Regions from separate parts of the Bacillus sp. TL12 genome, predicted to be linked through region 2. Evidence: riboswitches for the same ligand, from Rfam matches in the RefSeq annotation. Region 2 holds a riboswitch; each other region holds the start of a gene.
The links. A riboswitch is a leader RNA that binds a small molecule or an ion and turns the genes downstream of it on or off. The one in region 2 is predicted to bind thiamine pyrophosphate.
Positions count from the first base shown of each region.

Region 1: it holds a riboswitch for thiamine pyrophosphate, as region 2 does, so the genes downstream of both, tenA (thiaminase II) here and tenA (thiaminase II) in region 2, are expected to answer to the same signal.
Region 3: it holds a riboswitch for thiamine pyrophosphate, as region 2 does, so the genes downstream of both, thiT (energy-coupled thiamine transporter ThiT) here and tenA (thiaminase II) in region 2, are expected to answer to the same signal.

Region 1 covers NZ_JAJJBY010000007.1:5,142-16,161, reverse strand. Annotated here, with positions in the region: gene LOK41_RS08635 (response regulator transcription factor) at 1-276, shown strand, start outside; gene LOK41_RS08630 (sensor histidine kinase) at 273-1,256, shown strand; gene LOK41_RS08625 (ABC transporter ATP-binding protein) at 1,401-2,171, shown strand; gene LOK41_RS08620 (ABC transporter permease) at 2,146-4,083, shown strand; gene LOK41_RS08615 (lipoprotein BA_5634 family protein) at 4,181-4,861, shown strand; gene LOK41_RS08610 (esterase/lipase family protein) at 5,108-6,349, shown strand; gene LOK41_RS08605 (homoserine dehydrogenase) at 6,485-7,510, shown strand; TPP riboswitch at 7,574-7,680, shown strand; gene tenA (thiaminase II) at 7,859-8,548, shown strand; gene LOK41_RS08595 (alpha/beta hydrolase) at 8,855-10,393, shown strand; gene LOK41_RS08590 (macrolide 2'-phosphotransferase) at 10,498-11,020, shown strand, end outside.
Region 2 covers NZ_JAJJBY010000030.1:44,207-55,024, reverse strand. Annotated here, with positions in the region: gene LOK41_RS21650 (CBS domain-containing protein) at 1-25, shown strand, start outside; gene LOK41_RS21645 (DUF3965 domain-containing protein) at 354-1,505, shown strand; gene LOK41_RS21640 (hypothetical protein) at 1,597-1,929, opposite strand; partial or broken gene LOK41_RS21635 (M23 family metallopeptidase) at 1,936-2,109, opposite strand; TPP riboswitch at 2,900-3,012, shown strand; TPP riboswitch at 3,074-3,176, shown strand; gene tenA (thiaminase II) at 3,261-3,956, shown strand; gene LOK41_RS21625 (ABC transporter ATP-binding protein) at 3,925-4,674, shown strand; gene LOK41_RS21620 (ABC transporter permease) at 4,671-5,423, shown strand; gene LOK41_RS21615 (ABC transporter substrate-binding protein) at 5,420-6,421, shown strand; gene tenI (thiazole tautomerase TenI) at 6,432-7,052, shown strand; gene thiO (glycine oxidase ThiO) at 7,045-8,154, shown strand; gene thiS (sulfur carrier protein ThiS) at 8,350-8,553, shown strand; gene LOK41_RS21595 (thiazole synthase) at 8,556-9,326, shown strand; gene LOK41_RS21590 (thiazole biosynthesis adenylyltransferase ThiF) at 9,319-10,338, shown strand; gene thiD (bifunctional hydroxymethylpyrimidine kinase/phosphomethylpyrimidine kinase) at 10,345-10,818, shown strand, end outside.
Region 3 covers NZ_JAJJBY010000002.1:46,079-57,098, forward strand. Annotated here, with positions in the region: gene hpt (hypoxanthine phosphoribosyltransferase) at 151-681, opposite strand; gene LOK41_RS02175 (ABC transporter permease subunit) at 870-1,775, shown strand; gene LOK41_RS02180 (ABC transporter permease subunit) at 1,768-2,667, shown strand; gene LOK41_RS02185 (hypothetical protein) at 2,903-3,115, shown strand; gene LOK41_RS02190 (hypothetical protein) at 3,302-3,634, shown strand; gene LOK41_RS02195 (PspC-like choline-binding domain-containing protein) at 4,223-4,825, shown strand; gene LOK41_RS02200 (LPXTG cell wall anchor domain-containing protein) at 5,052-5,546, shown strand; gene LOK41_RS02205 (class D sortase) at 5,641-6,261, shown strand; gene LOK41_RS02210 (response regulator transcription factor) at 6,305-6,994, shown strand; gene LOK41_RS02215 (sensor histidine kinase) at 6,991-8,793, shown strand; gene thiT (energy-coupled thiamine transporter ThiT) at 9,168-9,770, opposite strand; TPP riboswitch at 9,866-9,967, opposite strand; gene LOK41_RS02225 (FeoA family protein) at 10,405-10,632, shown strand; gene feoB (ferrous iron transport protein B) at 10,629-11,020, shown strand, end outside.

The DNA.
Region 1 (11,020 bases), on a different contig from region 2:
GTATTACAATTGCGCAGTCAAGAAGTTGATGTAACAAGAAATGAAGCGATTTTGTTAGAGATGCTAATGAAAAATTATCCGCGTGTTGTAAGTAGGGAAGTATTATTAAATAAGCTTTGGGATAGTGAATCTTACGTTGATGATAATACGTTAAGCGTCAACACAACGCGTGTTCGTAAAAAACTCCAAGCATTAGGAATTCGAGAGGCGATTGAAACAATTCGGAGTGTTGGCTATCGTTTACATATTACATGGGAAAATGGTGGGAGAAAATGATAAAACTGTTTCTACGAGAACATATCCCGCTTCTATGTTTTACAGCTTTTCAGCTCATCGCTATTTTTCTTGTGTATTGGTTTGATGGCTATCGCCATGTAACCACCGCGCTTTATGCAATGTTTTTAGGAGTATGTTTTTTACTTGCTTATTTATTATATCGCTATTTTACTCATAAGTCTTTTTATGAAAGGTTAGCAAATCCGATGCAATCATTAGATGAATCTGTACAAAAATCTGACTTCTTCCCTTTGTCAACTGCACTGCATGAGTTATTAGAAGTACAATATCGTCATTATCAGAATCAATTACAAGTGCAGGAACGTAAAAATGAGGAACATTTAACTTTTATGAATCAATGGATTCACCAAATGAAAACACCTTTATCTGTTATTGAATTAATGACACAAGATGAAGTTGACCCTCGATTTGTTAGTATTAACGAAGAAGCAGATAAACTAAAAAAAGGGTTAGAAATGGCTTTATATGTTGCGCGTCTAGAAACTTTCACACAAGATTTCTACGTAGAAAGAGTGCAATTATATAATTTAGTAAACGAAGCAATACATGAACATAAGCGCTTTTTTATTCGGAATTTTGTATATCCAGAAGTCAAAATAGAAAAAGACATCGTTGTAGAAAGTGACGCGAAGTGGCTTCGATTTTTAGTTGGTCAAATTTTATCTAATGCAATTAAGTATTCAGCCGGTAGTAGAGAAAAAATTATAATAAAAGCATATAGTGTAGATAAGACCGTCACCTTAGAAGTAAGAGATTTTGGAGTAGGCATACCAAAACAAGATATGCCACGTGTGTTTCAACCTTTCTTTACAGGAGAAAATGGTAGAGATTTCAAAGAATCTACTGGGATGGGATTATACCTCGTATATGAAATTGCGAAACAGTTAGGTCATCAAGTAGAAATACATTCTGAAGTTGGAAAAGGTACAACTGTAAGAATTATTTTTTACACTTCATAAAAAAGCTGATGAAATAGACTTTTTCATCAGCTTTTTTAGAAATCTTACATAGTTGTAAGGTGAATGAAAGACGAATCAATATGAGATGTAAGATAACTCCTTTACACTTTAAACTAAGCAGAATAAATGAAGGGAGAATGTGGTATGGAAATATTGCAGGCGAAAGGAATTAGTAAAGTATATAAGGGGAAAGTTCCTTATAAAGCTCTTGCTGATATTGATTTATCTATTCAAGAAGGTGAGTTTGTTGGTATTATGGGTCCGTCTGGTAGTGGGAAAACAACATTGTTAAATATGGTATCTACGATTGATTCACCAACATCAGGAAACATTTTAATAAATGGGATGAATCCTTTTCAGCTGTCATCTGAAAAACTAGCATTATTCCGTCGACAACAGCTAGGATTTGTTTTTCAGTCTTTTAATCTTCTCAGTACACTTACCGTAAAAGAAAATATTGTGTTGCCAATGACGTTAGATGGAGTGGCTGTAAAGGAAATGAATAAGCGGGTAGAAGAAGTTGCAGAAAAGTTAGGCATTCTGGATATTTTGCATAAAAGAACATATGAAATTTCAGGTGGTCAAGCACAGCGAACCGCAATTGCTCGTGCAATCATTCATAAACCACAATTGTTATTAGCGGATGAACCTACGGGAAATTTAGATTCTAAGTCTTCGAATGATGTGATGAGTATGTTAGAAGAACTGAATAAGAAAGAACGTGCAACCATGATGCTTGTTACTCATGATCCATATGCAGCAAGTTATTGTAGTCGCGTTATCTTTATTAAAGACGGTGAATTGTATAATGAAATTTATTGCGGTGAAAGTAGACAAGCTTTTTATCAAAAAATTATGGATGTTCTCTCGTTGTTAGGAGGGAAAAGACATGACTTTTCGTCAATTCGCATTTAATAATGTTTTCCGTAATAAACGGACGTACGCTGTTCATTTTTTAAGCAGTACATTTTCTATTATGATTTTCTTTACGTATGCGCTTTTATTATTTCATCCTGATTTAACTGGTGAGTTAAAATCGACAAGTGAAACGATAAGTGAACTTGGTACAATCGGGTTTAGAATCTCACAAGGTTTGATTTTTATTTTTTCATTTTTCTTTATCTTATATTCAGTCAGCTCATTTTTAAAAACACGTAAAAAAGAATTTGGTATTTTAATGATGCAAGGAATGTCGATGAGGCAGTTAAAGAAGTTAGTGCTCATTGAAAATATGTTAATTGGCTTTTGTTCAATTTTAATAGGTATTATGATCGGCCTTATATTTTCAAAATTAGTACTACTTATTAGTGCAAGTATTTTAATGATAAACAAGGGATTACCTTTCTATATTCCAACTCAAGCAGTATTATTAACTGTTATTACATTTCTTTTCTTATTTTTAATTGTATCACTGTTTACTTTTAAAATGATAAAAGTAACAGAGCTTGTGGAACTCATTCAAGCAGAAGAAAAACCAAAACCTGAACCGAAAGCTTCTATTATTTTATCGCTTCTATCATTTGTTAGTATCAGTTCTGGATATGGAATCGTACTTTATATTAACTTTAGAAGAATTATCTCTTTTCCGTTATTGGGATTAGGTGTGTTATTGGTTATAATCGGTACTTATTTTCTGTATACACAATGCAGTGTTTTTCTGTTGCAAGCTGCCAAAAAGCGAGAATCTTTATTTTTAAAGAAAACAAATATATTGACGTTCTCAGAACTAATATATCGAATGAAAGATAATGCAACGATGTTTTTTATTGTGTCTATCATTTCGGCAGTCGCGTTCACCGCAATTGGAACTACTGCTGCACTTGGAAATAAAGAACTGTCAAGAATGACCAATCCCTATACGTTTACCTATATGAGTTTTGAAGAAAATAAGATGGAAAATGAGCACCTTGCTGTAATTAAGAAATATCTTAATGAGGCAAATATTGCTTATCGACTGGGCTCTGCCTCTACTAAATATACGGAAAGCAATGTTTCTGTTATGAAATTAAGTGAATATAATGATCTTGCGAAGGCTCTTGGCTACCAAAAAGAAACGCTTGATAGAGAAGATGAAATTTTGCTAGTTCCAGGGTGGATAGCGCAAAAACAAGAGTTTGAAAATAGCCAATTTAAAAAGAAAATTGAAGTGATTCATGGGGATTGGATGAAAACATTTCATGTAAAGAAAGCTGTTAAGAACTTAGTTCTACCACATGAGGTAGGAAACACTTTAATTACAGTACAAGACCAAGTATATGATAAAGTTCCATTCATTGCTCGTGAGGATTTCACGTTCTCTAAAGAGCGTATTTACGGATTTGTTGTAGATGATTGGATGAGAACTAAGGAAATTTCACATCAATTAAATAACATACTGGGTAGAGAGAGTGGAGAGCGTAGTTTTTATTTCGAAGCTTTAACATTGCAGTGGTTACAAGCGAAACAAACAAACGGATTGTTACTTATGGCAAGTGTTTTAGTGGGAATTGTCTTTTTTACATTTGCAGCGAGCTTTATTTATTTCCGTTTATATACAGATTTAGACCGGGATCAACAACAATATAAAGTGATTTCAAAGATGGGATTAAGTAAGCGAGAATTAAAAAAGGTTGTAACAAGGCAGCTGTTAATTATGTTCTTTTTACCAATTATCATTGCGGTAATTCATACTTCAGTTGCATATATCGCCCTACAACAATTGGTTGATTTTTCTATTCTAAACAGTTCAATCATTATCTTAATATCATTTGTCTGTATACAAATTTTATATTTCTTTATGACTCGTTGGCGTTACCTCCAAAAACTTTATAAGACAATGGATCAATAAAGGTACTATTACTAGGGCTTGATTATATTATAGAGAAATGAAGTTTCACCTTAAACCCTATATCTGATAACTAATTCGTTTAACGAAAGGAGTCGTAATGAAAAAAACAGTATCGATTTTTATGTTAATTGTCCTAGCCATAATAAGCTTAAGTGCTTGTTCGAAATCTAAGGAGAATACACAACCTGCGAGCGGAATAATAATGATTGGAGACGAACAATATACATTACCAATTTTTGTGCGTTACAAAGAAAATATAAAAGAAAAAGAGGTATTTGAAGTAAAGACAGGCAGCGTGGGTGAAAATAAAGTGCTTATTATAGACGAGTCTACAGCTCAGGCTATGATTAAAGAGAAAATTTTTCGGACGAATAATGTAAATAACAGTTTAGATTATATTTCAATAAAAAAATTACCAACGATCCCCAAAGGTCATTCGTTAGTATTTACACATGAAGATCAAGAACATATAGAAAGTATAGATTTAAATGGTCAAACAATACCGGTTCAATATGAAAGTAATGCTTGGATTAGAAACTCTCGTGATTACAAATCTCAATGGTACCTTATTGTGGCGAAAAATGATGTATATAAAGAAATAAAAGCAAATGAAACAAAATTACAACTCATTCACTTCAAAAAATCATTAGGATATGAAAAACCTAAGATGTCAACAGATAATACAATTGTAATCGAATATTTAAAATTAAAAAGACAAGTGAATGATTTTCATAAATTAATATCGGTCAAATTTGTTACTTTTGAGGATAAAGGTTAAAAGGGACAGGGAATTGTCAACAAAACTTTATCAATATGTAACATTTCATAATAGATAGACAATTCGGATAATATAGTTTACATTATTTTTAAGTTAATAAATGTGATAGAGAATTGGAGATCCACGCTATATAACCATTGCACGTTGCATTGGTATATCTATGTGGATCTTTTTTCTATTACGAAAAAGGGGGTAAAAATGAAAGCGCTTTATTAGGGTGGATAGAAAAAGAAAAGGGGATGTAAAATGAAAAGATTACTTTGGGGATTATTGATCGTATGTTTTATCGCTTCTAGTGTAGTACTTCCGGTGCCAACACATGCAGAGGAAGGAAAGAAAAACAACAATGCAATTATTCTTGTACATGGTTTTACAGGTTGGGGAAGAGATGAATTATTGGGTGTAAAGTATTGGGGTGGTGTTCACGATATTCAAGAAAATTTAAAGAGAGATGGATACAATGTTCATACTGCCGCTGTTGGACCGTTATCAAGCAACTGGGATCGCGCTTGTGAGTTATATGCTCAAGTTAATGGTGGAACAGTTGATTACGGAGCCGCTCATGCTGAGAAACATGGACATGATCGATATGGGAGAACATATACAGGGTTTGTTCAAAATTGGAGTGAGACAAATAAGGTTCATTTAGTAGGACATAGTATGGGTGGTCAAACGATACGTACGCTCGTTCAATTATTGAAAGAGGGAAATCAAGAGGAGCGCGAGTATGTAAAACAGCATGCAGATGTGACAATGTCTCCGTTGTTTCAGGGGGGAAAATCATACGTTCATAGTGTAACGACATTGGCAACCCCTCACAACGGGACAACCCTTGCAGATGGAAGTCTACTCTTACCTGCTGTAAAGCAATTACTCATCGCAACTGCTGGGATTGGAGAAAATAATAATCTAGCATTATATGATTTTAAGCTGGATCAATGGGGAATTAAAAAGAAAGCTGGAGAATCATTTTATCAATATTCAAACCGTGTATTAAATAATCCGATTTTAAAGGATACAAAAGATATAAGCCAATGGGATTTAAGTACAGATGGAGCAAAGGACTTGAATGATTGGGTAAAAGCGCAACCAGATGTATATTATTTTTCTTACAGTGGACATGCGACACAAGCAACGCCTATAACAGGACTTCACTTGCCACACATTACTATGAATAAAACGTTAATGGGGAATGCGATTTTCTTAGGGGCATATGCAAGGTACGAACAGGATCGTACATTTATTGATTCATCCTGGTGGCAAAATGATGGTGTGGTAAATACAAATTCGATGGTAGGACCATCAACTGATACGATTATAAATAATAATGGCACAGCAGAGCTTGGAAAATGGAATCATATTGAGACAAAACAAAACTGGGATCACCTTGATATGGTTGGGTTAAGCGTTTCGGATTCCTTAGGTTTTTCTGATATTAATGCTTTTTATCGAGAGATCGCTGCCAAGTTATCAAACTTACCGAAATAACCGGATTCATAATTATATTAAGATATAAAAACTCCCTCAAGTTTATTTAAGGGAGTTTTCTTTCGTGAATCACATCATATTTTCGGAGTATAATGGGGTTAATATCAAAATAGTATAATAGTTTGAGGTGATAATATGAGAGTTAATATAGTAATATCTGGATATGGAACTGTTGGAAAAGAGTTTGTGAGATTAGTATTTGAGAAAGCTTTATATGTAAATGAGATGTACGGCATCGAACTTGTCCTTACTGGAGTTATTGGAAGTACAGTCAATCTCTTTAGCGCCAAAGGTTTACATATTAAAGAATTATTAACTTATGGTACGGGTTCTGATGCATTGGAGAAATATCTCAAAAACTATCCACTTGAAAAAAGTGAAAAAATGCCTTTTGGTCATGTATTAATAGAATCAACACCAACTAATCTTCAAACAGGTGAACCTGGAAGAAGATATATTGAAACAGCGATTGGAAATCATATGGATATAGTCGCTATTTCAAAAGGTACACTTGTTAGCGCATGGAAAGAAATAAAGCAAAAAGCAACGCAAGCTAACGTACGTATTCGTTATAGCGGGGCAACTGCAGCTGCACTTCCTACATTAGATATTGGGCAATTTAGTTTAGCGGGATGTCAAATTGAAAGTATAGAAGGTATTTTAAATGGAACAACAAATTATATTATTACAAAGATGTATGAAGAAGATGTAACATTCCAGGAAGCATTGCATCAAGCGCAGCGTAAAGGGATAGCTGAAACGAACCCATCATTAGATGTAAGTGGTATGGACAGTGCCTGTAAGCTATTATTGTTAGCGAACAGTTTATTTCAGTCAGAATACTCTCTTGATTATGTAAGTGTAAAAGGGATAGAGGGTGTTACAAAACAAGATATAGAGAAGGCAAAAGCACAAGGTAAATTTCTAAAACTAATTGGGACGGCATATAAAGATTATTTAGGAAATCTTAAACTTGAAGTATATCCGCGTGAAATAGAGAAAGAACATCCGTTGGCTTATGTAAATGGAACGGAAAAAGGAATCACTTTTCATACTGATATTATGGGAAGAGTTACTTCTACCGGGGGAGCTTCGAGCCCGAGAGGAGCAGCAGCGGCAGCTTTGAAAGATTTAATTAATTTGTATCGAAAAGATGTGTGATGAAAATATTTGACAGTTATATGGATTATGTTATGATAAGTATCAAAGTTAAATAGTTATATATCTATCCACTAGGGGGGCCTTTAATAGGCTGAGATTAAAGAATACCTTTGAAACCCTTAGGACCTGATCTGGGTAATACCAGCGTAGGGAAGTGGAAGTGACAGAAGATGATATTTTTACAATATTGATGATGTCCAGTCCGCTTTCTTTACGTGTGTGTAAAGAAAGCTTTTTTATTTTACACACCTATTTGAAGTAGATCCTAGTAGTCTAGTAGTTAACGAATGATTCGTTAAGAAACTTGTTTCATTTTTTATTATTAAAACGTTTATTGGAGGGTCTATAATGTCATTTTCACAGTTATTACGTAAAGAAGTTAATCCGATTTGGGAGGCAAGTTTTAATCATCCATTTGTGACAAAACTAGGGGACGGAACATTAGATTTAGCTAGTTTTCGCTATTACGTTCTGCAAGATTCATATTATTTAAGTCATTTTGCAAGAGTCCAATCGTTAGGAGCAGCAAAAGCGATTGAATTAGAAACGACGGCTCGCATGGCGCACCATGCACAAAATACATATCAAGCTGAATTATCACTGCATGAGAATTTTGCGAAAAAACTAGGAATTACGGAAGAAGAAAAAGAATCGTTCATTCCTGCACCGACGGCTTATGCGTATACATCACATATGTATCGCGCTGCATACGAGGGACATATCGGGGATGTTATCGCAGCGATTTTGCCGTGCTATTGGCTTTATTATGAAATTGGTGAGCGACTCAAGGGATGTAAACCTGAAGAACCAATTTACCAAGAATGGATTTCAGCATATGGTTCTGACTGGTTCCGTACTTTAGTAGAGGAGCAAATTGCTAGATTAGATGCCATTGCTGAAACAGTAACAGAAGCTGATCGTAAGCGGATGCAACAGCATTTTGTAATTAGCAGTCAATATGAATATTCGTTTTGGGAGATGGCTTACACATTAGAAAAATGGTCAGTGGAAGAACAAGTAGAAGATGTAAGTTTATAATGAAAAGCTATGTCTTTCATCATGCATACATGAGTATAGAAAATGACTAACTTAGTTTAGTCATTTTTTTGTACAAAAATAATATTTCTAGTTTTAGAAAAATCAACTTCACTAATTAGATGCTTATATATTATTAAAAAATTACATAATAAAAAGGAGGAAGAGGGTAGTTTTTATTGAAGTTTGTTTATGATATCACATAAAGGGCGTAAAGAAGTTTATTAATCTCTTTGATATTTTTTATTTTCCTTACAATGCTTGGAATGTTGTATGAAAAGGATTTAATTTTGAAAGGAGTCAATAAATATGAAAACAAGAAAACGAATAGGGAATAAGCTTTTACTCGTTAGTGCAATTTGTACGATAAGTATTCCTTCTGTTTCATATGCGGAGGAAGTAATTTCACCTAAAAATTTCGTGAGTTCTTCAAGTTTGTATGAGGGGCGGAATACGGACGTATTGAAAACAAGTTTTTATCCCAATACATATAATAATCCGTTCAACCACCAATTTATTTCAACTTTAAAGGAAACAAACACAAATATAAAAGAAACAGACAATGTTAATGATGAAAACCCTGTTATATCTACTACTCTTACATTTATCCGTGATATGCATGCTGAAAATTATAAATCTGCATTTGATTTAACTTCTCGATCTTTACAGAAGATAATATCTGAAAAATGGTTGGAGAGTTATTGGAAGGGACTCCCAGTACAATTGCAAGCAGGTTCTTTTATGGGAATTGGAGAGGTAAAGCAAAAAGAGACGAATTCCGTTCATACAAATGTAGAAATTGGATTAGTTTTTGAACAATTTACTGTGCCATTACTAATAAAGTTAGACCCATCTGGAAAAATAGATGATTTTCAATTTAGCATGTCGTTTAGTCCTGTTGCAGAACGTCCATCATATAGTAAGCCTGAATCATTCATTGAAAAAGAAGTAGTAGTCGGAAGTGGTGCGTTTCCATTACCAGGAACATTGTCTGTTCCAAAGGGAAAGGGTCCTTTCCCAGCGGTTGTTCTTGTTCAAGGATCTGGAGCGAGCGATCGGGATGAAACTGCGTTTGCCTTAAAACCTTTTCGTGATTTAGCTGAAGGTCTTGCCTCGAAAGGTATTGCTGTTCTTCGTTACAATAAACGAACGTATGAACATGGCTTAAAAACACAATTAAGCCCTTTTTATACAGTCGATAAAGAGACAACTGACGATGCACTTCTTGCCACACGTTTTCTTCAAAATGAATCAATGGTAGACAAGAATCAAATTTATATCCTTGGTCATAGTCAAGGTGGAATGATGGTTCCGAAAATGATCGAAAAAGATCAAAATCAAAATATTGCTGGAGCAATTGTAATGGGAGGACCAGCTCGTACAATCCAGGACGTTGTTTTAGATCAATTTGACTATCTTTTTTCTATTGGAGCAATGAAACCTGAAGAATATAAGTTTTACAAAGCGCAATTTGAATTATTAAATGATCCAAACTTCTCTAGTCAGAATCCTCCAAAAGATTTTTATTTAGGATCACCAGTATTTTGGGATTCTATCCGTAAAATGAAAGCAGCTGAAATGTCTAAAGAACAAAAAAAACCGCTTCTTATTATCCAAGGGGAAAGAGACTATCAAGTTCAATCAAAAATCGAAATTCCTCTTTGGAAAGAACAATTAAAAGAGCGAAATAACGTTGATTATCGACTATATCCAAAATTAAATCACTTCTTTACAGAAGGAGATGGGGAATTAAGTAAACCGGATGAATACTATAGTCCTGCCAATATTCCTGAGTATGTTATAAATGATATTGCCACTTGGGTGCAAGGGAGAGCCGAATTTAAATAGTACAGTATATTTATGAGAGCAGCTAATTCCGTTTACAAAAAACATGGGGAATTAGCCTGTGTTTTTTGTACTTATATGAAGAATTTTAAAGAGGGGGATTATCTATGACAAGTGTAAATGAACAGAAAAGTATAGAAGAAATTTTAAAAATCGCTGAAAAAAATGGCTTGCAATTGAATAAAGACACCGCTGAATTAAATGAATCAGGAATGGACTTTCAGGTTGTATTCGCTAATGATGAGAAGAGCGTTTCATGGGTTCTCCGGAAACCAAGAAGACCAGACGTCATTGAAAGAGGAGCATTAGAAGGGAAAATACTTGAGCTTGTTCAAAAATATGTACCTGTTGCAGTACCAAATTGGAAAATCAACACACCAGAATTAATTGCTTATCCATTAGTAAAGGGTAACCCTGCAGCAGTGATTGATTTAGAAATACAAAATTATGTGTGGCATATTCAAAATAATCCACCTTCTATAACATTTGTTCGATCTTTAGCAGAATCGCTCGTTGCTTTGCATTCAATTGATTATAATGAGGCGACTAAGTATGGCATTGAAGTTCTTCAACCTGCTGAAGCAAAGCAATTGTTAATAGATAGAATGCATCAAATAAAATCAAAATTTG
Region 2 (10,818 bases):
CGAAATTTCCGAGCATACAGAATAAAGGAGTATATGCAGATTATTTTTCGTTTAGAGAATAGGTAAGGGTGGATACGTTTTATTAATAATGCAAATAAAGCTATATTGTGATTAAAACGTATCCAAAATCTTACGCATGGATATAAAGATTCTCCATTAAGTGTATCTGGAGAATGACATATGTTAAGTTCATTTGAAATTTTATTTAACAATTTCCATTACTAATTTTTGTTATGTTAAAAAATGATATAATAAATATAAGTTTTATAAGAGATTTTGAATATAATAATATTATGATTATCTACTAGGCTATCAAAGATTTCATATATAAATAGAAACGGAGGGGAAATAATATGAGGGAGGTACAGAGTAATCCAAATTGGAATTTGGTTACAGAGGCCTATGTGGAACCAACTAATTTTGCAGATTTATTTTCTTTACTTGTACCAAATCATCCAAAAGGCGAAGGCAAAGAACGGACAATTTTAGCCTGGAAAGAAAAAGAATTTTATAAACAAGAAAACTTGGCTCCGTTTATTTTATATGGAATAAATAAAGTGAAGGATTTGCCACAGTTTCATAAAGATGAAATACCAACTTTAGTTCGTATTGTTCATTTGTGCCAAAAAATTGGTTGGTATAAGGAAGCTTATACATTTATGGTGAAGCATAAATTAGATGAATTTGTACATACATCCATGGAATATGAAACTTGGGACATTTTAACCCAAGTTGTGGCTTGGAACTACTTAATTGTAAAATATCGCATTGGAGAATTGGAAAATAGAGATGCAATGATATGGGAAAGAATTAAATTAAATGAAGAATGTATTCAAAAATGTGAAAAGCTATTATCACATAAGGAAGTAATGGAACTTACATTCTTTTATATTTGTAAACAGGCAAAACGATTGTCTAAAGAAGAATTAGATCAAGAGATGATGAATTTAGCAATATACTGTAATACATACGTTTATGACTTATACATATATGACTTATTAAAAAAATATCGGAAGTGTACGGATTTTTTAACATATTATGGACCAAGTCGCTCTGTTGTTGCATGTCAAAGAGCTGTAATTGCTCAAATTTCTGACCGTCTTAATCCTCTAAAAACTACTCATGTGGATGATTATCTGTATGTAATGAAGGAAATGATGGAGCATATGTCGTTTGAATTTATGAATCGATATGAGCACTTCATTGGAAAACTATTATCATATGTACCATTTTTTGAAATGATTCAAGTTCCGCAACATGCATATTATTGTGAAGAGTTGATGCATGTTTGTAAAGGAATTGAACATAAGGAAGAAATGTTACGGAATTATATATTTATACAATTACACGATTGTTTACCGTCATTTATTAAGCAATTTCTAAAGAATAAGCGTTATGCAACAATTCATGATATTTTATTTTACTGGTGCGATGATGCACAACGAATGGGCTTAGAAAAGAAGTATAATTTAAGTTTTATTTATGAGCGATATGCGTGTGGATAAAGAGAAGCTGTTCAATATAATGCATATATGAAAAAGGGATCTCACTTCAAACGTGAGATCCCTTTTTTAGTCATAAATGTAGAAGGTTGTTCTAAGCTTCTTGCTGATTTTTACGGTGTTCAGGAATGTAAATATATTGGGAAATAATGATTAGTACTCCTATAAAAAATACAGGGAATATAGCAGCCATATGAAAACCACTATAAATGATATTTGTTATTAAGCTGCTCATAATAATAAATGCAGTATATATATGAGAAATTCGTTTCTTCAGTCGGATTTTGAATGCTTCCATCAAAGATTCAATAGCAACAAATGAGATGACGATACCCAAAAAGACAAGGTTCGTATTGTAAATGACTAAGCAACAGATTAAACCGAGAAAAGCTATATACTCAATTATTAATGGTATATTACGTGACATATAATATTACCGAACCAAATAAGGCAGTGGATTTACTGCGTTTGTTTTTTCAAAATGATGATGCTGCCTAAATGAATGATCTGTATTTCCCATATGTTCTAATAATTGTCCAATCAGAACTTGATCACCAACTTGTACTGAACGGTCTTTCGTATGAGCGTGAACGGTTGTATATAGCTTAGTAGATTTAGTAAATGAAGTATTTGCTTTTTTTAAGGAATTAGTATTATTCCTTGTGTTCATTTCGTTATTAAAATATAATGTTTTTGAATTGAGTTTTATATATTGAGTGTTTTTGGTAGGCAATTGTTGAGTTGCTACAGTACGTGTATCTACTTGATTTATGGATGGAAGTAGAGATGTGACTGCGACAGTAGTTGCCGTTAAAGCTGTAGCTTTCTGTTCCATCTAATATTAGCCCCCCATAGATGTATTAATATATTTTTTATTATAGTATAAAGATATAATACTTTGTGCATTGTTCACATAACTGTAATATGAAATAAGAAAAAATAACTGTTTTTTAATGGAATCGAAATATATTACAAGAATAACAGATAAATGATTATTAGAATATGGATAAATAGATAATCGATATTTTCTGAATAGATATATAAATATGAATTAAAAAACGAAAGAAAAGCTTTCTTTTTAGGGGGAGAGAATCCGCCCATGCATAGAAGCGGTCAGAGCCTTTTTTGCCCCATGCCGAGTTAAAACAGAAAGAGAAAATGAGAGCAGATCTTCTTTTGTTTTTATAGCATCAACGTATATGTTGAAAAATTATTTTGTAACTGCCATAGGCCGATGGGGATTCATGCCTATATAAATATTTATTTTTCATATTTTATATAAGTGGAAAGTAGAACCTTGATGGAAAGATTAGATCCGCTAATCATAAATGAGATTGTAATAAATGAAAACAGTTGCTGATGACCAATGACAGTGTTATACTGACTATGGTAATTTCATATTGTGCTAGGAGAGCTGGTGTTGCCAGCTGAGAGTAAGACCGGGAGTCTTAGATCCTTTTCATTACCTGATCTAGATTATGCTAGCGTAGGGAAGCAATTCGGACTAAAGTAGTAAGTCCCGTTTCTTTTGCGCAGAGAAACGGGGCTTTTTTATTTGATAATTGAATAGTAGAAACCACTAGGGGTGCTTTATGTGCTGAGAGAGGAATAATCCTTAACCCTTACTGACCTGATCTAGATTATGCTAGCGTAGGGAAGTGGAACAATGAATAAATGTATTCTTATTTGCTGAACCACTTCTTATATAGAAGTGGTTTTTTATTTTAATAAATAGATATAAAGGAAGGGGAAATATAAATGAAATTTTGTGAGAGGTTATTTGAAACTGTGCAGCCTGTTTGGGAGAAAAGTCATAACCATCCATTTGTAACTGGAATGGGGGATGGTACGTTAGAAAAAGACAAATTCCAATATTACATCGTACAAGATTATTTATATTTGCTAGACTATGCAAAACTATATGCAATTGGAGTTGTAAAGGCAACAAATCCACATGTGATGGGTAAATTTGCGGAACAAATAGATGGCATTTTAAATGGAGAAATGACGATTCATAAACAGTATGCAAAGCGCCTTGGTATTTCTGTACAAGAGATAGAAGAGGCAAAACCATCTGCTAAAAATTTAGCGTATACAAACTATATGATGTCAGTATCTCAAAATGGTACGCTTGCAGAGTTAATTGCGGCTCTTCTTCCATGTATGTGGAGCTATTGGGAAATTGGAAAGCGTTTAAATGATATTCCAGGAGCAAGGGATCATGAGTTCTTTGGGGAGTGGATTCAAGGCTATAGCTCAGAAGAATACGGAGATCTTTGTATTTGGTTAATAGATTTATTAAATGAACTAGCGATTGGAAAATCTGAACAAGAGTTAGCTAAATTAGAAGAGATTTTCTTATATTCCAGCCGATTTGAGTATTTATTCTGGGATATGGCGTATCGTAAGGAGATGTGGGGTTTTGAGGAGCAAGAGCATACTACAATTTCATAATGTTTCCTTTCATTATGATGAAAAGCCAATCATAAACGACCTAGATGCTTTCGTGCAAGAAAAAGAGTTTGTGAGCATCATTGGACCGAGTGGCTGTGGCAAAAGTACATTGTTTCGTTTAATTACAGGATTAGAAGAACCTACGGCTGGAAATATTCAACTGACAGAAACAACGAGTCATCCTGTAGGGTATATGCCACAAAAAGATATGCTTCTGCCGTGGAGAACGATTATTGAAAATGCGGCATTGCCGTTAGAGTGCCAGGGAATAAAGAAAAAAGAAGCGCATTTGAAGGCGAAAGAGCTTTTAGAACAATTTGGTTTACAAGGATATGAACGGAAATATCCGAAAGATTTGTCGGGCGGTATGCGGCAACGAGTATCTTTTATTCGGACGCTATTAACAGGCGGGGACATTTTATTGTTAGATGAACCGTTTAGCGCATTAGATGCCTTAACGAAAGCAACTTTGCAAGAATGGTTGTTTGAACAATGGAAACAGTGGCAAAAAACAATTTTATTTATTACACACGATGTGGAGGAAGCGCTTTTTCTTTCCAATCGGATTTTTGTTGTGACAGAGCAGCCTATTACAACTTTGACGGAACGTATTGTACCACTTGGACCAGATCGCTCAAGGAAAGACTTGCATAAACCTGAAATATTAGCTTTAAAAGATGAATTACTTAGTATGCTGCAAAGGCAGGTGCTTGTATGAAACGTGTGATCGAGTTATTGCCTGCACTGATTTTAAGTAGCATACTGCTCATAGCTTGGGAAGTGGGAGCTAGAATTGTGGATGAGATGTACATCTTACCATCTCCTACTGCAATTCTAGCTAAAATGTGGGCGCTGCGAGATATATTATTTACTGTGCATTTACCGGCAACGTTATACGTTGTGTTAATAGGCGTTGTGATTTCACTTGTGCTCGGTGTGGGACTCGCGATGTTGATGAATGCTAGTACATGGATGGAAAGAGCATTTTATCCATTGTTAGTTGCATCGCAAACAATTCCAATTACAGCGCTAGCACCATTATTTGTTTTATGGTTTGAATATTCTATTTGGAGCAAAGTAGTTGTGACTGTTTTGATTACATTTTTCCCAATTGCCGTAAATACGTATGATGGGCTACGCAGTACGAAAAAGGAATGGGAAGAGCTTTTAGTTACATATGGTGCAACGAAAAAAGATATTTTTCTAAAATTAAAGTTGCCCTCTGCACTTCCATACTTTTTCTCTGCTTTAAAAATCGCTGTTCCGCTTAGTGTAATTGGGGCAGCAATTGGTGAGTGGCTTGGGGCACAAGCTGGTTTAGGCTACTTTAGTAAACGAATGATGACGCAGTTAGACGGAGCAGGCGTATTTGCACCGATTGTATTGTTATCATTACTAGCTATTTTCTTTGTATTACTTGTTTCTATATTAGAAAAGAAATTTATTAGTTGGAGGAAGCATTCATGAAATTATTAAAGCGCATCTTTGTGTTTACATTATTAGTTGCAATGATTGCAGGGTGTTCTAGCAATTCAGTGTCAGACAAGAAAAAGGCCGAGAAAGAAGTAACAGTTATGCTCGATTGGTATCCAAACGCAGTTCATAGTTTTATCTATGCAGCGATTGAAAAGGGCTACTTTAAAGAAGAAGGAGTAAAGGTGAATATTAAATTCCCTTCTAATCCAACCGATCCATTAACATTAGCGGCAGCCGGAAAAGTAACAGTTGGTCTATACTACCAGCCAGATGTTGTCATCGCAAGAGCCAATGAACAAATTCCAGTGAAATCAATTGGAGCTGTAGTCCGCTCACCACTAAATCATGTTGTATCGTTAAAATCAGCAGGTATTCAGTCTCCAAAAGATTTGGAAGGGAAAACAGTCGGTTATTCAGGAACACCTTTAAGTGAGGCGTATTTAAAAACGATGGTAAAAGAAGCTGGTGGTAATCCTGATACTGTAAAAGTAGTAGATGTTGGATTTGATTTAGTACCAGCGTTAATTACGAAAAAAGTAGATGCTGTTACAGGTGCTTACATTAACCATGAAGTTCCTGTTATGCGCCATCAAGGCCATGAACCAGCATACTTTAACCCAGCTGACTACGGTGTGCCAAATTATCATGAACTTGTTTTTGTCACAGGTGATAAAACATTGAAGAAAGATAAAGAATCATTACAAGCATTTTTACGTGGTGCGAAAAAGGGATACGACTTCATGAAGAAAAATCCAGATGAGGCACTAAATATTTTATTAGATCATCAAGAAAAAGAAAACTTCCCGCTCGTCCCAGAAGTTGAAAAAGAAAGTATGAAAATTTTATTAGAGAAAATGGAAACGAAAGATGAGCCATTTTTATCGGATTCAAAAGAGTCATGGGAAAAACAAAATAAATGGTTGAAAGAAAAAGGCATGACAAAAGAAAGTGTTCCTGCCGATGAATTATTCGAAAACATTTTAAAGTAGGCGAATGAATATGAAAAATGAGCTCCATGTGATCTCAAATGGTCAGATGACATTCGAAGAGTTAACGAATGTAGCGATGCAAATTGAGGGTGAGATTGACTATTTGCATATTCGTGAGCGTGAGAAAAATACGAAAGAGTTGTATGAAGGTGTGGAAAGCCTTTTAAAAAGAGGCTTTCCAGCATCTAAGCTTGTGATGAACGATCGGATTGATATTGCGATTCTATTAAATATCCCTCGCGTACAATTGGGATATCGAAGTGCAGATGTTAGATTTGTGAAAGAAAAGTTTTCTTATTTGCATGTCGGGTATTCTGTGCATTCTTTGGAAGAAGCAATAGTAGCTTTCAAAAATGGTGCAGATTCCCTTGTTTATGGTCATGTATTTTTAACGAATTGTAAGAAGGGTGTTCCAGCAAGAGGGTTAGAAGAAATTTCAGATATGGCAAGGCGATTAACGGTACCGATTACAGCGATTGGTGGGATAACGCCTCAAAATGCAGCAGAGGTTCTTCGGTCTGGTGTAAGTGGTATTGCAGTTATGTCTGGAATTGTCAGTGATCGTACTCCATACGAGAAAGCAAGATTGTATAAGGAAACAATAAGAAAGTGGGCGGAAAACCATGAGTAAGATATATGATGTAGCCATTATTGGCGGTGGTGTAATTGGTAGTTCAGTTGCACATTTTCTAGCGGAAAGAGGATACCAAGCGGCGATTGTTGAGAAACAAAGGATTGCGTCTGAAGCTTCTAAAGCAGCGGCAGGTTTACTTGGTGTACAGGCGGAGTGGGATGCGTATGATCCACTATTTGAACTTGCTAGGAAAAGCCGTGAAATATTTCCACAACTTGCAGAAACGTTACGTGAAAAAACAGGTGTTGATATTGGGTATGAAGAGAAAGGTATCTATCGTATTGCTCAAACGGAAGATGAGAAGAGAAGAATACTAGATATTATGAAGTGGCAACAAGAAACAGGTGAAGAATCATATTTTATGACTGGAGATGAGCTTCGTGAAAAAGAGCCATTTCTCTCTTCATCCATTATGGGGGCTGTATATTATCCGAAAGATGGTCATGTCATCGCGCCGGAACTTACGAAAGCATTTGCGCATTCTGCAGCCGTTTCTGGAGCTGATATATATGAACAAACAGAAGTATTTGATATCAAAATAGAGAACAACCGAGTAGTAGGGATTATTACGAATGAAGGTATGATTCTATGTGAAAAGGTAGTAATTGCCGGTGGTTCATGGAGCACAAAACTCCTTCATCATTTTGATAAAGAGTGGGGTACATATCCTGTGAAAGGAGAAGTGGTGGCTGTGAAGAGCAATAAACCATTACTGAAATCTCCTATTTTCCAAGAACGTTTTTATATTGCACCAAAACGTGGTGGACGCTATGTAATTGGAGCAACAATGAAGCCTCATACCTTTAATAAATCTGTACAACCAGAAAGTATCACTTCAATACTAGAGCGTGCTTACACAATCTTACCAGCTTTGAAAGAAGCAGAATGGGAAAGTGCGTGGGCGGGGTTACGCCCGCAATCTAATCATGAAGTCCCTTATATGGGAGCACATGAAGAAATAAAAGGATTATATGCTTGTACAGGTCATTACCGAAACGGTATTTTATTAAGTCCTGTTTCTGGTCAATATATGGCAGATGTAATAGAAGGAAAGCAAGGGAATGATTTACTAGATTCATTGCTTTCAAAGTCAGTTTAGCTAAATGCAAATAAAAAACCAACTTTTTAGGTAGGAGAGAGTATCCAGCCATGCATAGAAGCGGTCAGGTCCTTTTCCTGCCCCATGCCAAATGAAAACAAAGAGAGAAGACGAGAGCAGATTACCTTTTGTTCTTCAAAGCTGTGACTTATACGCTTGAAAAACAAAATGGATTTATAGAAAGGGGATGGAAGCTTGAACTTAAAAATTAATGGTAAGCAAGTAGAGGTGCTGGGAAGTGTTAAGACAGTAGCAGAATTGCTTACGCATTTAGGATTAGATACAAAGATTGTTGTAGTAGAACGCAATGCAGATATTTTAACAAAAGAAGACCATCAGGATACATCTGTTTTTGATGGAGACCAAATTGAGATTGTAACTTTCGTAGGAGGCGGTTGATTATGTTAAACATTGGACCATTTACATTCAATTCTAGACTTTTATTAGGAACAGGGAAATTCTCAGACTATGATGTACAAAGAAAAGCAATTGAAGTATCAGAAGCAGAAATTTTAACATTTGCAGTACGCCGTATGGATATATTTGATGCACAGCAACCGAATTTACTAGAAAAAATTGATGTAAAAAAATATACATTACTTCCAAATACAGCGGGAGCGAAAAATGCTGAAGAAGCAGTTCGTATTGCAAAATTAGCAAAAGCTTCAGGACTTTGTGACATGGTAAAAGTAGAGGTAATCGGGGATGATAGAACGTTATTACCAGATCCAGTGGAGACTTTAAAAGCATCTGAAATGCTTTTAGAAGAAGGGTTTATTGTTCTTCCTTATACATCAGATGATGTTGTATTAGCTCGTAAACTACAAGAACTTGGTGTTCATGCTATTATGCCTGGTGCATCACCAATTGGTTCAGGCCTAGGTATTGTGAACCCATTAAACTTAGGCTTTATTATTGAGCAAGCAAAAGTACCAGTTATTGTTGATGCTGGTGTTGGTAGCCCGGCTGATGCTGCGTTTGCGATGGAATTGGGCGCAGATGGCGTGTTATTAAATACAGCTGTATCTGGTGCGAAAGACCCTATTAAAATGGCGGAAGCAATGAAACTAGGTATTCATGCAGGACGTCTAGGATTTGAAGCAGGGCGTATTGCACGTAAGCGCTGCGCGACGGCAAGTAGTCCTTTAGAAGGAATGAGTGTAGTTGAATAATCGATATTCTCGCCAAGAGCTATTTTCTCCAATTGGAGAAAAAGGGCAACAAAAGATAGGAGAAAAGCATGTACTAATTATCGGTGCTGGAGCGCTTGGTAGTGCGAATGCAGAGATGCTTGTGAGAGCTGGCGTTGGCCGTGTAACAATTGTCGATCGTGATTATATTGATTGGAGTAATTTACAGCGTCAGCAGTTATATTGTGAGGAGGATGTGAAAAATAATCTTCCAAAGGCTGTAGCAGCGCAAAGACGCTTGCAAGCAATTAATAGCAACGTAACTGTAGAAGCCTTTGTTCAAGATGTAACAGCCGAAGAATTAGAAGAACTTGTTACGACTGTCGATGTAATGATTGATGCGACTGATAATTTTGAAACACGTTTTATCGTTAATGATATATCACAAAAGTATTCTATTCCGTGGATTTACGGGGCGTGTGTAGGAAGCTACGGCCTTTCTTATACGATTTTACCAGGAAAGACTCCGTGTCTCTCTTGTTTATTACAATCCATCCCGCTTGGCGGAGCGACATGTGATACAGCAGGGATCATTTCACCTGCTGTATCTCTCGTTGTTTCTCATCAAGTTACAGAAACGCTTAAGATTTTAGTAGAGGATTACGAAGCACTTAGGGATGGGCTTGTATCGTTTGATGTATGGAAAAATGAATATTCATGTATGAATGTGCAAAAACTTCGAAAACATAATTGTCCTTCATGTGGTGAGAAAGCGGTGTACCCATATTTAAATAAGGATAATACGTCAAAAACTGCAGTTTTATGCGGAAGAAATACAGTTCAAATTAGACCTCCGCATAAGGAACGATTAGATTTTGAACGATATAAAGAACTGCTGCGCGATCGTGTAGCAGATTTAATGGTGAATCCATATTTACTATCGTTTTCAGTTGAAGATAAGAGATTGGTTGCATTTCAAGATGGCCGGGTTCTTGTACATGGAACAAAAGATATAGTAGAAGCAAAAACAATTTATCATCGTTATTTTGGATGAAAAAGGATGAGTGAAATGAAAGTGAATAAAGCTTTAACAATTGCTGGATCTGATAGCGGCGGCGGTGCAGGTATTCAAGCAGATTTAAAAACATTTCAAGAGCTGGGTGTATACGGAATGACAGCTATTACAGCTATTACGGCTCAAAATACACTCGGTGTGCAAGGGGTATATCCAGTTGCTCTCGAAGGCATTCAGGAACAATTAAATTCTATTGGTACAGATTTAACCCCAGATGCTGTGAAGCTTGGTATGCTATTTAGTAGCGAAATTATTAAAGTTGTTGCAGATAATATTAAAAAATTTGGTTGGAATAATATTGTACTAGATCCTGTTATGATTGCAAAAGGTGGTGCTTCGTTATTACAGCAAGAAGCTGTGCAAGCATTGAAGGAATATTTATTACCAATTGCAACAGTAGTGACTCCGAATGTACCAGAAGCTGAAGTATTAACTGGAATGGAGATTCACAATATCCAA
Region 3 (11,020 bases), on a different contig from region 2:
AAAGTGAAAAATTTTTCTAAAAAAATAAAAAGGTTGTTAACGTTTTTTGTTAACAACCTTTTATACTTTTAATTATAATCTTTATTTTATAAAAATGCGAACTTTATAAATAAACTTCCATCAGAAATCGATGGAAGTTATATGTGTTTTTTATTTATCTGTTACAACAGAAGCAATATATGGTAAGTTACGATATTTTTCTGCGCAGTCGATACCGTATCCAACGATAAATTCATCTGGAATTTGGAAGCCTACATACTCTGCTGTTAAATCGACTTTACGACGTTCTGGTTTATCAAGTAATGTACAGAACTTTAATGCTTTTGGTTTATGCATGAAGAAATGGTCTTTTAAGAAGTGAAGTGTTAAGCCAGAATCGATAATGTCTTCTACAACAATTACATTTTTGCCTGTAATGTTGACATCGATATCTTTTAATAATTTAACTTTCCCCGTTGTTTCAGTTTGGTTGCCGTAACTAGATGCTGAGATAAAGTCGATTGTTACTTCATTTTTAATGTGACGAATTAAATCCGCGGCAAAGACGAAAGAACCTTTTAGTACAGCGATAACAACGATTTCTTCTCCTTCAAAATCACGCTCAATTTGTAGTGCGAGTTCTTTTACCTTCGTTTGTAATGCTTCTTCAGAAATTAAAGTATCTTTTATTTCAATATTCATTGAGATCCTCCTACGTTGTAAAACTTGTGAACATTTCGACTTTAAAGGATTGAAGGGGAAAAGTCAAAAAAGAGAAAGACATATCGGTTAAAGGTTTATATTAGGAAAGCCAGAATAAAATAAAATGAAAGTTCGATTTGAGGTTTTTTATGATCCATTCATGCTAGAGAAATTGAGAGGAGAAGGGAATGTTTAAAAAAATAATTTCAATCATTCTTCAATTATTTATTATGATTCTGCTATTTATAGTAATTGTAAGTCTTCCGATGTTATTTATAGATGGGAAGAAAGTTGGGATACATATAGAGCATTTTTTTTCACAATGTATACATGTTATCTCTGCACTCATACATCCAGAAGAGTTAAAGGTGAAAATGGCTACACAAGTAGCGACTGTTTCAAACAATGTGCAAATATTTAAGATGCAAGAAAGGGAATTCCCCTTATTTCCACTTATCTTTAAGCCATATGCATATTCGCTCGTGCTTATATTTGGAGCGCTCGTAGTTTCGCTCTGTTTGTCTTTTGTATGTAGTATGATTACAGCGGTTATACCAAGGCGTGTACAGAGGTTGATAGAAGAAGTTGTATGTTTTCTTAAAATCATTCCAGATATCTTCCTGATTTTTTTTCTTCAACTTGTAATGGTAAGTATATATAGGTATACCGGAGTTTTACCATTACATCCATTCTCTACAATGCAAAATTCATCGATTGTATTACCAATTCTAATTTTAGCTATTATACCTACCATTTCTTTATTTCAATTCCAAATGCTACTTATAAAAGAGGAGCAGAAGAAAGATTATGTTATGTTTGTGAAGGCGAAAGGTTTTAGTAGTCTGTATATTTTATGTAAGCATATTGTTAGTAATATCGTGATTTCAGTTGTGAATCATATGGAATCAATATTATTAGCTTTGATAACGAGTTTATTTGTTTTTGAGTACATGTTTCATATTAGAGGTTTGTTTTCAATTTTGATTAGCGGTCAAGATCCAGCAGTTATCGTTTATTTGCTGATGCTGTTTATCGTACCTATGTACGGAGTGATATTACTATTGAATTGGTTAAGGAGGAAGCTGTATGCGTAAACAGCGTTATATATACTTCTTATTTCCTATTATTCTATTATTAATTATTAGTTTTGCACTTCCATATTTTCAGAAGGAACCTAAGGTAGTGGAATATCGATACAATGATAAAGGAGAAATTGTTGAAGCGGCCCCTTTTTCCATGTCCTCTGAACATTGGTTTGGAACGGATCGAGAAGGAGAAGATTTGTTTTATAAAGTAATAGAAGGAGCTAAGTATACAATTTTAATATCGTTTTTTGTGGCGGTTGCTAGAGTAACCATTTCTTTATTGATGAGCTTATGCATTCGTAATGATAAGTGGAGCTTTTCTTTTTTACAACGTATTACTGTTAGTTTTCAATTTTTTCCACAAACGTTATTTTGTATTTTATTTCTTACACCGTTCATTATTTATGAACTACGAACGAAACCTATTGTTACAAATATAGAAGTGCTATGTATACAATTTCTTGTATTAGTTGTTGTGGCGCTTCCAGGAATGACACGATTTTTTCAAAAAGAAGTTCAGCAGCTGTGGAATAAGGAATATGTAAAGAATTCTTTTCTATTAGGCGGAAGCAGATGGCATGTATTTCGAACTCATATTATGAAAGTATTACAACCACAAATTATATTTCAAATTGGAGAACAGATGGTGCAAGTATTATTAATTATGTTACATCTTGCCATTTTTAAATTGTTTTTAGGGGGAACAAAAATCGTTTCCGGGCAAGCTCATGATCAATTTAATATATATGTTCCATACTTAAATGACTGGGCAAATTTAATTAGTTATTACTATGGAGAACTTATGCTAGAGCCAAGAATTATTATAATTCCAGTTCTGTTCTATATGCTTCTTTTATTTTGTATGACAAAAGTAGTAAACGGATATAAACATAATATGTAAATACAAATGTAAAAAACGAAATGAAATCATTCTTTTTAGGGGGGAGAGAGCATCCGGCCATGCATAGAAGCGGCCAAACTTTCTTCCTGCTTCATGCCAAGTGAAAACAAAAGGAGAGAACGAGTGCAGGGCATTTTGTTTTCAAAAATGGAAGTGTTTTTACAAAAATATCCACAAAAAGGTCTGATGATATAATAACTATATTAAGAAAACTCTTCCATAAAGGGTGATAATCATGAAAAAGAAACAGTACTCAAGTATTACATTTATAAAAGCATTACTTCTAACAATCGTTCTTGGTATGTTGGCTTATATAATTGATGTTCCTGCTATTCGAGTTTCACTGATTGGAATGACTTTAGTTCTTGGTGCGATTTCTCATGGGATGCTGCTCCAACTGTATGAAGCTGGATTAGATGATATGAAAGAATATATAGATAAAAAATGATTTCAAAACCTTCATTCATTTAGATGAAGGTTTTTTAATTCCTTACAAAAATGTAAGGTAATTTGTAAGACAAATCGATAGTGGAGTAGTGGTATTTTGGATAAACTTATAGGTGTAAGGTAAAAGGCAAGCACATTTTAGGTAAAATACGCTTTAGGCATTACATGTGAAAAGGAGTAGAAGGGAATGGAGAAACATTGGATGACCATTGCTTTATTATCGACTAGTAACACTATGATACTAGATGAAGAGATGAGCCTTTCGCACTTATTTGATCGAAAAGAAGATCATTCTTCTTCACAATTTACAATGAAATGGTGTAAATGGAGCGAAAGTTGTAAATTTGAAGAAGAGACCCCTAATAAAGAGCAAAGAATCATCTTCACAAACCCTATTAAAGCATGGACCTTTCAACATAGTAAGTGTAACGTCACTAATCACTTAAAGAAAACTGAGCCAAGACAATTAGTTATTACTCCAGATCCTTTTACTCTACATTCACGTGAAAGTAACAATTAAATACTGAGACACAGAAAAAGCATTGTAGAGGGAATCTACAATGCTTTTTTAGTGAAGATAAACATCTATATAAAGTGAAACTTTAATCAGTGGGGATTTTTCCCATCCCCCACTGATTATTAGTTGAACCAATCGGGCTTTTACGGACAGTTCACCTTCCACCTAACTTCTTTGCTTTCGCTGAATTTTGAGGTGGGAGTGTTACTGTCCGTTAATGCGGGATAAATACGGATTGAAAAAATGGCATAAAATCATTCCTTTTAGGTGGGAGAGAGGATCCGCTTATAGGTAGAAGCGGTCGGTTCCTTTTTTTAGCCCCATGCCCATGTAAAAACAGAAGTAGAAAAGGAGTGAAAGTCTCTTTCTGTACTTCATAGCTACAATTTATATGTTAGAAAATCAAATTGGATATATATTAATTTCGAGAATGTAGTAGAAAAATAGTAACGGGAAAATAACTAAAGTAACAAAAATAATAAAATTATTACATTTATATTACAAAAGTGTTGTTTGTTTTTATAATTCGTAATATAATTTGGTTATAGAGGTAGAAACCAAAATAAATTATTATTTGGGAGACTGGGAAAAATGAAAAAAATTATTTTGCTAGTTTTAATGTCTGTAATGTTTTTAGTACCTGCCGTTTCTTATGGAGAAACAAATGAAAATATGAATCAGGCTATCCCGAAAGAAGAACAAGCTATACAAAAAATGGGATGGGTAAAAACTGGAGATACATGGTATTACTTTGATAAAGATGGAAAAGCTCATGAAGGCTGGTTAAGTTATAACGGAAAATGGTATTACTGTATAGATGGAATGATGGTACAAAACGATTATGTTAGAGTAAATGGAAGCGATTATTACTTAGGTCAAGATGGTATTATGCAAACTGGTTGGATACAGGATGGAGATCGTTGGTTATATGCAAACCAAGATGGTTCATTTAAAACTGGCTGGTTAAAAGAAAGAAATGAGTGGTATTATATTCATCGTGGATTAATGAGAACTGGCTGGGTAAGAACTGATGCGGGTTGGTATTATATGAACTCTAATGGCACAATGAAAACAGGTTGGGTGCAAGAGAGTGGAAATTGGTATTATTTAAAATCTGACGGTGCAATGGCAACAGGCAAACATTTGATTAATGGTACTTGGTATGTATTTAAAGATAATGGTGTTATGCTTTAAACATTTTAGATAAGAGGCTGCCGAAAGTAGTTGAATAACTACTTTTAGCAGCCCTTTTTTATTCTATAAATAGAGAGAAGTGTATAGGGAATTTTGCTTTTCTGACGGAGATTAAATCTTTAAAAGAAATCCATTTTATCTGCATCTCATCTTTACATCATAGATATATTCTATGAATACATCCGATGCGATGTGATGTGAAAAATTATATAAGGAGAGAAATGAAATGAAAAAGAAACTTTTACCAATATGTGCGATGGCACTTTTATCAGTGGGGTATGCATCGGTAGCCAGTGCTTCTACTGGCACGATGACGAAAGAAGAAGTGACACAAGTGCAGCAGGATATGGCAAAAAAAGAAGCAGCAATTCAGGAGCAACAAAAAAGTGATATAGCGAAAAAAGAAGCAGCAATTCAGGAGCAACAAAAAAGTGATATAGCGAAAAAAGAAGTAGCAATTCAGGAGCAACAAAAAAGTGATATAGCGAAAAAAGAAGCAGCAATCCAAGCGCAACAAAAAAGTGATATGGCAAAAAAAGAAGCAGCAATCCAAGCGCAACAAAAGAGTGAGGTAACGAAAAAAGAGGCAGTAACACAAGCTACAAAAGGAGAAAAACTACCAAATACAGCATCGAATAGCGTAACAATGATGGCAGTAAGCGCGTGCCTTGTAGCATTAGGATCATTGTTTGGGTTTACGCGCCGTAAAATTAAAGCGTAAAATGAATTTTTAATTAGCCTATAAAGAATAGGATAATTTCATATATTAAAAATGGTAGGTTAACCCTACCATTTTTTGCATGGAGGGATGAAAAGTGACATTTCTAAATCGGATTGGACTAGTTTTCATAATACTTGGTATTCTTATGGGGGCTTATTATTCCTTTGAATGGTATAAAGGGAAAAGTTCTGCGCGAGATTTAACAACAGAGGAGATAAAGAGCTTTGAAAAGGTACAACAAAAGGAGAGTATTATTGAAACACCTGTGAATTCGCAAATGACTTCTTCTCAAATGCAGTATAAAGAAGGAGAGAAAGTAGCTACATTAAATATCCCGAAAATAAAGAAGAAATTTTCCGTACATTGGGGAACTGATGAAAATACGTTAAAAAAAGGCGTTGGTATGTTTGTCAGTGATATTACTACAGTTCCGTCTGAACGTGGCCATACAGTGCTGAGCGGACATCGTGATACTGTATTTACAGAATTAGGAGAGCTAAAAGAAAAAGATAGTCTCGTTGTAGAATATGATAAAAAGATCTACACTTATGAAATTCAAAAAATGTGGATTACGCATGCAGATGATCGAACTGTCATTGTAAAAAAAGAAGAACCGACTTTAACGCTCACGACTTGTTATCCATTTGATTATATAGGTGATGCACCAGATCGATATATTATTGAAGCGAAGTTAATTGCGACTTATTCAAAATGAAATGACAGCCTTAGCTATTTTAGAATAAGAGGGGGAAATGAATATGCCACAAACCATTTTAATTGTTGAAGATGAAGACATTCTACGTGAAATCTTGAAAGATTATTTTTTAAGTGAACAATATAAAGTGCTTGAGGCAAGGGATGGAAAAGAAGCATTATCCTTGTTTGAAGAAGATGAGGTTCATTTAGTTATCCTTGATATTATGTTACCAGAATTAGATGGCTGGTCTGTATGCAGGAGAATTCGTAAAACGTCACAAGTTCCGATTATTATGCTAACAGCACGTGTAGATGAGGATGATACATTACTTGGATTTGAGCTAGGGGCAGATGATTATGTAACAAAACCATATAGTCCACCTATTTTATTGGCGAGAGCAAAACGATTACTAGAGAGCAGAGAAGTTATCAGTAAACCCTCGAGTAATAACGATGATACATTATCTATCCATGGAATTTGTGTTCACTTTCCCTCACGTGCTGTTACTGTAGAAGGAATAGACATTAATTTAACGCATACAGAGTTTGAGATATTGACCTATTTCATGCAAAATCAAGGAATTGTTTTGACAAGAGAGCAATTGATTTCAAGAATTTGGGGCTATGAATTTGCTGGTGATGACCGGACAGTGAATAGTCATATCCGTAATTTACGAAATAAATTAGGAGATAAAGCAAAGCACATTACGACTGTTGTTCGGATGGGTTATAAATTTGAGGGGAATGTATGAGAAAAGGAATTGTACTCAAATTATTTATTCTTACAACAGCACTATGCATGTTGATTTTAGCGACGATTTTTATTGGACAAACGATATTTTTTAAACAATATTATGCAAACCGAAAAGTTAGTGATATTAAAACAAATATAAGCACCTTTGAGAGAGATTATTTGAATAGCGGTGGTAACACAGAAGCAATTCAGAAACTGGAACAAGATTTTTATAGAGAAAATAATACATGGATTACAGCATTAGATAGCGATGGGAATTTAAAACATGCAACCGATTTTTATTTAGAAGTAAAGCTGGATCGGCTGTGGCAGAAGGAACTTGGAAAAACAAACCTTACAATCCCTCTCTATTATCTTATGGGAATAGAAGAGGTTGAAAATGAAAAAATGCCGAATTTTTCAGGATTGCAAATTTCGGTTTATGGAATAGATAGAGATTCTACATTTGTTCCTGCTGTATTAAATTTAAGTAAGGGTAGTATAAGTTGGTCCAACAAGCCATTAGATAAGAAAATAAATGAAATAGTTCTTAAGGTGAAAGAGGAAAAGAAAAGTGCGGCTCAAGTTCCTAGTACTGGTTTTGGGGGAACTGTTACAAAAGTGCAACTACCTGATAGTAAAGGGATAGTGAATCCACTTTATAAAAACACTTTGTTCTTGGAGAGTATAAAAGAATTTCAAGCAGACTTACTGTTAAATGAAAATAAAGATAACAATGATGCCTTAAGAATAAATGACTATGAAAAAAATGATATAAAATATAAATTATTAATCAAACCGATAAAAGAAAAGGATGGCTCTTTAACATATATATTCGCCATGGCGTCCTTACAGCCTGTGGATGAAGCAGTACAAATGGTAAAGGATTATTATGTATATATTATTGCATTTGTACTAGTCCTCACCTTGTTGGCATCTTTTTATTACTCAAAACAAATTGCAAAACCGCTATTACGAATAAATGACACAACCAAGAAAATTGCAAATCTAGATTTCACAGAAAGAATTCCAATTACTTCAAAAGATGAGATTGGAGATTTATCTCAAAATATTAATAGGTTATCTAATACATTGCACACACATATTGAACAATTAGAACGAGATATTGAAAAAGAAAGAAAGTTAGAAAATACGAGAAAAGAATTTATTTCGGGTGTCTCACATGAATTGAAAACACCGCTAAGTATTATGAAAAGCTGTATTTCGATTCTAAAAGATGGGGTAGCTGAACATAAGAAAGAGTATTACTTTCAGGCAATGGAAAAAGAAGTGGATAAGATGGACATGCTAATTTTGGACATGCTAGAGTTAGCTAAATTCGAATCTGGTACGTATAAAATGCAGATGGATACTTTTCATATTGATGAGGTCATTGAGCATATATGTGAACAATTATCATTAGAAATAGAGAAAAAACAACTGCATTTTTACAAATACATATCTCCAGCCAAAGTTGTTGCAAACCAACATCGCATTGAACAAGTACTAGTCAACTTTGTAACGAATGCAATCCGTTATACACCGGAAAACGAGAATATTATTATTTCTACAATAGATGAGTCAAATCGAATAAAGATTTGTATAGAAAATAAAGGTGCTCATATTGAAGAAGAACAATTAGATAAAATTTGGGATCGCTTTTATCGTGTAGATACAGCACGCCAGCGCTCAAAAGGTGGAACGGGACTCGGACTTGCTATTTCTAAAAATATTTTAGAACTTCACGAAGTAGAGTATGGGGTAACGAATACAGCCGATGGTGTGTTATTTTACTTCTATTTACCAAAAAAAGTGTAGGAAAGAAATTCTACGCTTTTTTAATTTATTTTGATAATATCTTTATTTTATCTTTATATTTAACATTTATCCCGCACTAACGGGCAGTAATACTCCCACCTCAAAATTCGGCGGGAGCAAAGAAGTTAGGTGGGAGATAAACTGCCCGTAAAGGCCCGATTGGTTCAACTAATAATTAGTGGGGGATGAGGAAAACCCCCACTGATTAAAGTTTCACTTTATAATTTTGGTAGAAGATGAAGTTGTTTAAGGAGTAGATTATCCATGAAGAGCAATTTACTAAGTGTAATGGTATTTATATTTTTATGTGTATTTATTGTTTTTATTATTGATATAACACATTGAGAGTTGTTTATAAAAAGAAGAGCACCTATTTAGGCACTCTTCTTTTTTGTGTTTCTATTATATACATCTGCGCTTTTGAATAGGCGCGGAGCTGTTGTGTATAAAAGCAGTAGTAATACTGTACATAATGCGAAGGATGCAAGCAGTGTACTACCGTTTACAATCAATGAATATAGGAAAGCAGATTGCCCTTTTGGTGCATATTGTCCCCAGAAAACAATACCAGCGATAAAGTGCCAGAAGTAACGTGCTAAGCTACCAATGAATGTAGCACCAATAATATAGGCCATTGTTTTCTTACCTTGATTATTTGCCATTGCTTGTTGGATAGGTTGATAAAATAAGCCGGCGAAACCAACGAAGGCAAAAGCAATAAAATATTCAATCAGTGTCTGAATTGGTGTAACGATAACAGCATCCCCAACGACAATTTGTAATAGTCCCCAAATCAAGCCGCCTAAGAAAGCTGTTTTAAATCCCCAGCGGTAAGCGATAATAAAAATAGGAATCATAGCAAATGAAACAGAACCGCCTGTTGGAAGTTTAATGGATAGTGGTAAAATATCGATGATCAAGGCAAAGGCTGCAAGGATTGCAGATTCAATCATCGCTTGTAAATTGGTGTTACGCATATTGTCATTCCCCCTAAATCTAAGTTGCACAAAAAAAGAATAATGTATCATAGGGAGATATGAAATACGTAAATAGAATATGATGAGGTAGATGTATTTCGGCGTTTGCACAATTCCTACGTTAGCATTAACTAACAGGTTCTAAGGGTCGGAATATTATATTCCCTCTCAGCAACGAGGCTCCCCCTGTGATAACGAGATTCTTTGATTGTTAGATTCATTGTAATTGAAATGGATGAGAATGGCAAATGGTGTTTAGATAATCGTAAATTAAAGACTTTTCTTGTTAGAGGGAAGAGAGAATCCAGCTATGGATAGAAGCGGTCAGTGCCTTTTTGGAGCCCATACCGCATGAGGACAGAAATAGGGAATGAGAGGAAGTCTATTTTTATTTTCATAGCCGTAATATGTATGTAGGGAAATGGAAATAGCAGAAGAGGCTCCCTTTTCTTTTTTGATGAAAGAGAGAGTCTAGCCATTAGCGAGCGGTGAGAGTTATGGTGCAAAAAAGTTATTCCTATGTAATTGTCCCAAAATGTTAGTAAATATGAAGGAAAAGGCTATAGTATTTGATTGGTAGGGATGGTATAATTCATCTGAAAATAATTATCATTCTCTTTTGAGGAGGGGGATTATGAGTCTAGTTGACATCAAAATAGGTGAAAAGGCACTAGTGAAAAATATACAGGCGTTAGATAAGTTGTTAAAGCGGAGATTAGCTGCTTTTGGTCTTTCTGAAGGAAGTGAACTTCGTGTAAAACAAAAAGCGATGTTCAAGGGACCATGTACACTAGAATGCCGCGGGCAATTAATTAGTATTCGTCATTGTGACGCGAAAATGATAAAGGTGGAATTAGCGTGAATAAGGTTGCATTGCTAGGGAATCCGAACACAGGAAAAACATCATTATTTAATGCGTTAACTGGTTCCTATGAATACGTGGGAAACTGGAGCGGGGTAACGGTAGAAAAAAAGGTCGGTAAGTTAAAGAATAAGCAAGGAACATTAATTGATTTACCAGGTGTATATGATTTAAATCCTGTCTCTCGTGATGAAGGTGTCGTTACAAACTTTCTATTAAAAGAAGAATTTCAACATATGCTGAATATTGTTGATTCTTCTCAATTTGAGCGTAATATGCATTTAACAATGCAACTACTGGAATTTGGTAAGCCTGTTTCTATTGGTTTAAATATGATCGATGTGGCGAAGCAGCGCGGGATTGTTATTGATGTAAAAAAATTATCAAA